Regions from separate parts of the Staphylococcus carnosus genome, predicted to be linked through region 1. Evidence: predicted binding sites of a transcription regulator. Region 1 holds the regulator's gene; the other holds the start of a gene.
What was found. The regulator CtsR, encoded in region 1, represses protease genes until heat stress. The targets are predictions, from matches to a motif close to ATGGTCAATAAAGGTCAAACA.
Positions count from the first base shown of each region.

Region 2: a site for CtsR is predicted at 1,205-1,225, ahead of clpB (ATP-dependent chaperone ClpB). Genes of this name have one in related genera too.

Region 1 covers NZ_UHCT01000001.1:2,377,319-2,380,539, reverse strand. Annotated here, with positions in the region: gene DYE31_RS11625 (NupC/NupG family nucleoside CNT transporter) at 100-1,311, opposite strand; gene DYE31_RS11620 (CtsR family transcriptional regulator) at 1,484-1,945, shown strand; partial or broken gene DYE31_RS11615 (UvrB/UvrC motif-containing protein) at 2,102-2,488, shown strand; gene DYE31_RS11610 (protein arginine kinase) at 2,493-3,221, shown strand, end outside.
Region 2 covers NZ_UHCT01000001.1:1,980,757-1,983,977, reverse strand. Annotated here, with positions in the region: gene DYE31_RS09540 (acyltransferase family protein) at 1-1,076, shown strand, start outside; gene clpB (ATP-dependent chaperone ClpB) at 1,273-3,221, shown strand, end outside.

The sequences.
Region 1 (3,221 bases):
ATTATATTGTTATGAAAGTGCTGATTAATTAATCAATTGAAACGAATAAAAAAAGATGACTCCCTTAAATGAGGAAGTCATCTTATGAGCTGCTTACACTTACATGAAGAAACCTGTAATTGCAGCAGAAATGAATGATACTAATGTTGCACCGAATAATAATTTAAGTCCGAAACGTGCAACAACGTCACCTTTTTCATTGTTTAATGATTTGATTGCACCTGAGATAATACCGATTGAACTGAAGTTTGCAAATGATACTAAGAATACTGAAGTAATACCAACAGCACGATCTGATAAGCCGTGCATTTTTCCTAGACCTTGCATAGCTACGAATTCATTTGACAATAATTTAGTTGCCATTAATGAACCGGATTTTACTGCTTCATGCCATGGTACACCTGTTAAGAATGCAAATGGTGCGAATACAAAACCAATTAATGTTTGGAAGTCCCATTTGATGTGTCCGCCAGAAACCATCGTGAAGATTCCGCTGACAATGCCGTTTAATAAGGCGATGATTGCGATATAACCGATTAACATTGCGCCTACAATTACTGCAACTTTAAATCCATCTAAGATATATTCTCCCAACATTTCAAAGAAAGATTGTTTGTTTTCAGTTTCTTCCACTAATAATTTATCGTCTTTTTCATCCACTGTATATGGATTGATAATCGAAGCGATAATGAAACCGCCAAATAAGTTTAATACGATAGCTGTTACGACGTACTTAGGTTCAAGCAATGTGAAGTAAGCACCGACAATAGAAGCGGATACTGTAGACATTGCTGAAGCTGTTAGTGTATATAAACGTTGCTTAGGTATGTAAGGAAGTTGTTTTTTTAATGAGATAAACACTTCAGATTGTCCTAAAATAGCCGCAGCAACTGCGTTATATGATTCTAATCGTCCCATACCGTTAATTTTTGAAATTAAAAATCCTAAAACATTGATAATCCACGGTAAGATTTTTGTATATTGTAAAATCCCGATAATTGCTGAGATGAATACAATCGGTAATAATACACTGAAGAAGAATGGTGGATTCTTAGGATCAACATATTTAAATCCTCCGAATACGAAATTCACTCCATCAGCTGCTTTTGCTAGCAAATAAGAGAAACCATTTGCAATCCCGCCAATAACTGTAATTCCCACGTTTGTTTTTAAAAGTAAGAACGCGAAGATGAATTGGATTACAAGTAAAATGCCGACATATTTCCATTTGACATTTTTCTTATCTGAGCTAAAAACAAATGCAAGTGCTAAAAAGAAGATGATGCCTATTAAGGCAATAATGATATGCATGTTTTTTCTTCACCCTTTATTTTTATTTTCATACCATATCATACATTAAAATGGTAGTAAGTAACATCCTAATTTTTCAAGAAAATCAAATTTTTTATAAACATATTGGTTGAAAAAGGTCAAAGTTGGTCATATAATATAGTCAAAGAAGGTCAAAAAAGGGGTGATATCCATGCATAATATGTCCGACATCATAGAACAGTACATTAAACATTTATTTGAGGAATCAAATAAAGATGTTGTTGAGATTCAAAGAGCAAATATTGCTCAACGCTTTGACTGTGTACCTTCTCAGCTTAATTATGTGATTAAGACAAGATTCACCAATGAACACGGTTATGAAATAGAAAGTAAACGTGGCGGCGGTGGTTATATACGAATCACCAAAGTTGAAACAAAAGATACAAAAGGTTATATTGACCATCTCTTACAAATTATTGGAGATTCTATTTCTCAACAACAAGCACATTATGTGATTGAAGGCTTGCTTGATAATCAATATATTACAATTCGTGAAGCTAAAATGATACTTGCAGTGGTTGACAGAGACACACTTAGAATGGATGTTGCGGCAAGAGACATTGTCCGCGCTAATATATTGAAACAGCTATTGCCGGTCATTAATTACTATTAATAGACAAGGAGGCTGCACATGCCTGACGATAAATTAGATGCAAAAGCGTCCGAAAAGTATAATGGGATGTTAAAGGAAGCACATCCCGAACGTGTTGAACCTATCAAAGCAGAACATCAAGAGGAACCCTCTTGGGAAAACAATCAAGAAGATATGGAAGGTTCGTTTGTAATTAAACAAATTTTACAGCACTTAGCGTCTAAACACGGTATCCATTTAGAAGAGTTGAATGTAAGAGAAGAAAAGCGTTGTCCGAACTGCCATATGACAATTAAAGATATTGCATATAAAGGTAAATTTGGATGTGCGCAATGTTACACTACTTTTAAAGAGGATATTGTGGATATTGTGAGACGTGTGCAGGGCGGACAGTTTGAACATGTCGGTAAAACGCCTGCTTCCTCTACACACAAAATTGCATTAAAGAAATTGATTGAATCTAAAAATAAATATTTGCAACAATTAGTAGATAAACAATTGTTTGAAGAAGCTGCTGTGGTTCGTGATGAAATTAAAGCACTTCAAGAAGAAAGTGAGGGATAGCATCATGAATGAACATTCAATGTATATGAGTGAATGGATGGAACATGGTGAAGAGACACCAGTAGTCATGTCTTCACGTATTCGACTCGCAAGAAACTTGGATAATCATGTGCACCCCTTAATGTTTACTTCTGATATTGAAGGACAAAAAGTCATTAATGAAGTACAAGATGCATTACCAGATATGCAGACTTTACAATTGAGTAATATGGAACAAAGAGACAAACTCAAATTAGTCGCAAAGCATTTAATCAGTTCTGAGTTGATTAAACAACCTGCTTCAGCAGTATTGTTGAATGAAGATGAATCATTAAGCATAATGGTAAATGAAGAAGATCATATTAGAATTCAAGCTATGAGTACAGATATGAATCTTGCATCTTTATTTGAAAAAGCTTCAGAAGTAGATGATGAATTAGATCGGAAACTCAGCATCAGCTTTGATGAAACACTCGGTTATCTTACAACGTGTCCAACGAATATTGGGACAGGAATGCGTGCAAGCGTCATGCTGCATCTGCCAGGACTGTCTATTACGAAACGTATGAATCGAATCGCACAAACCATTAACCGATTCGGATTTACAATTAGAGGTATATATGGTGAAGGCTCGCAAGTTTATGGCCATGTATTCCAAGTTTCGAACCAATTGACGTTGGGAAGAACAGAAGAACAAATTATAGAAATATTGATAGAGATTGTACAACAAATTATTACCGAAGAATTGAATGTC
Region 2 (3,221 bases), 400 kb from region 1:
CTATTTTAGTTTGTCTATTTATATATGTAGATGACCAAAGTTATTGGATTTATAATGGCGGTTTTTACTTAATTTCTGGTATTACTCTATTCTTGATTGCCAGCATCGTACATCCATCTGGCTTGTTGGCTCGATTTATGGGTAATCCTGTGTTTGTGTATTTAGGTAAACGTTCATACAGTTTATATTTATGGCATTTTCCAGTCATTATTTTTACACACAGATATTTTGTAGCAGGCCAAATTCCAATCTATGTGTACTTCATTGATTTAGTATTGACAGTTATTATGGCAGAGTTCTCTTATCGATATGTAGAAACGCCATTCCGTAAAAAAGGGTTTAAAGCACTTTCTATCGGAAACTGGACTAAAAGTAATATTATCCGCTGGATTTTAATATTGCTTATTTTGATTCCGTTTGTGCTTATCTTAGCTGGACTTTTTGATAAATACGGTAAAGATACTGTTGGAGACAAAGCAACACAATTTGATACAAATAGTATTGATAAATATGTAGTTAGACCTATTCCTTATGGCAAAATGGATTTCTTAGGAAATGGCGGAGGTACAGAATCGGAAGAAAATACAGATGTCTATGATGATGTACAACCATTGTTAATCGGTGATTCTGTCATGGTAGATATTGGTGAACACTTTAAAGAAAGTGTGCCGCGTTCTGTTATTGATGGTAAAGTAGGTCGAAATATGTATCAGGCGAAACCATTAATTGATTCGCAATATAGTCATTACAATAAAAAAGGAGACAAGGTCATTATTGAACTTGGTACAAATGGTGATTTTGATAAAAATCAACTTGATACTGTAATCAATTCATTTGGAAAAGCTGACGTGTACCTTGTAAACACACGTGTGCCGCGTGATTACGAAAAACATGTGAATGACTTGATGAAAGAAGCAGCTGCTAAACATAAAAATGTAAAATTAGTAGATTGGTACAGCAGATCAGCAGGGCACACCGAATACTTCGCGCCTGATGGTATCCATTTAGAATACTCAGGGGTCAAAGCACTGTCTGATGAAATTATTAAAACAATGAGATTAAAAAAAGATAAATAAATAGTAAAGTAAATGTAGATTCGAGGGTTGGATTCAATGAAATCCAATCCTCGCTTCTTTTTAATTTTTTTCTTTTCACAGAGAGTAATGAGTTGAAAAAATCTTAGAATATAGCTTATACTATTATTAAGGTCAAAGTAAGTCAAAGTCAAGAAGGTTCTTGGCTAAGTATACTGAATCGACAGAGGTGAATAAATTGGATGCAAATAAAATGACGTACGCTGTTCAAGAATCATTGCAAGGCGCAATTGAAATTGCAAAACAGCATGAACAGCAAAATGTAGAAGCAGAAGCAGTACTGATTGCTGCATTAAATAGTGATAATAGTCTTTTTAAAAGTGTGCTTGAACGCGCTAATATAGATATAGCAGCACTTTCTGAAGCATATGAAGAAAAATTAAATCATTATGCAACAGTTAAAGGCGATAATATACAATATGGTCAATATATTGGTAATAATACGAATACGCTTTTTAATAGAGCTGAAAAAATCATGGAAACGTATGAAGATGAATTCGTCTCTATGGAACATCTTTTACTTGCTGCGATTGAAACAAATGAAATAACTCAGCAATTTGTAGGCAATAAAGATGAAGTAATAAAAGAAATTATTAAGAGAGTCAGAGGAGGAAATCACGTGACATCACAAAATCCTGAAGCAAATTATGAAGCGCTCGAAAAATACGGACGTGATTTAGTTGAAGAAGTCCGTCAAGGCAACATGGATCCTGTTATCGGACGTGATGAAGAAATTCGTAATACAATACGAATTTTAAGCCGTAAAACTAAAAACAATCCTGTATTAATAGGGGAACCAGGTGTAGGTAAAACTGCAATTGTTGAAGGTTTAGCCCAACGAATTGTAAAAAAAGATGTGCCTGAGTCTTTATTAGATAAAACTATTTTTGAATTAGATTTAAGTGCTTTAGTAGCCGGTGCGAAATACCGTGGTGAATTTGAAGAACGCTTAAAAGCTGTATTGAAAGAAATCAAAGATTCAGACGGCAGAATTATATTATTTATTGATGAATTGCATATGCTAGTCGGAGCAGGTAAAACAGATGGCGCAATGGATGCCGGCAATATGTTGAAACCAATGCTTGCTAGAGGTGAGTTGCACTGTATCGGTGCTACAACATTAAATGAATATCGTGAATATATTGAAAAAGATTCTGCGTTAGAACGCCGTTTCCAAAAAGTAGGTGTTTCTGAACCAGATGTAGAAGATACAATATCAATTTTACGTGGTTTGAAAGAACGTTATGAAGTATATCATGGTGTGAGAATTCAAGACCGTGCTTTAGTAGCAGCAGCGGAATTATCTGACCGCTATATTACAGATCGCTTCTTGCCGGATAAAGCAATTGATTTAGTAGACCAAGCTTGTGCAACAATCCGCACTGAAATAGGTTCTAATCCGACAGAACTAGATCAAGTCAATCGCCGTGTTATGCAATTAGAAATTGAAGAAAATGCATTGAAACATGAATCTGATAATGTCAGTCAACAACGTTTAAAAGAGTTGCAAGAAGAACTTTCAAATGAGAAAGAAAAACAATCAGCATTGCAATCTCGCGTAGAACAAGAAAAAGAAAAAATCTCAAAACTGCAAGAAAAACGTGCAGAATTGGATGAAAGCCGCAAAGCTTTAGAAGATGCGGAAAATAATTATGATTTGGAAAAAGCAGCTGAATTACAACATGGTAAAATACCGAAATTAGAAAAAGAACTGCGTGATTTAGAAGATGCTTTCCAAGATGAACAAAGTGAAGATAATGACCGTATTATTCGAGAAATAGTAACAGATGAAGAAATAGGAGACATCGTCAGTCAATGGACAGGTATTCCAGTAACTAAGTTAGTAGAAAGCGAACGCGATAAATTATTGCATCTAAATGACATCTTGCATGAACGTGTTGTAGGTCAAGACAGAGCAGTAGATTTAGTTGCAGATGCGGTTATCAGAGCACGTGCAGGAATAAAAGATCCTAATCGCCCAATCGGCAGCTTCTTATTCTTAGGGCCAACTGGTGTCGGTAAAACAGAATTGGCAAAAGCCTTAGCTTCATCATTGTTTGATTCAGAAAAACATATGATTCGAATTGATATGAGTGAATATATGGAAAAACATTCTGTATCTAGATT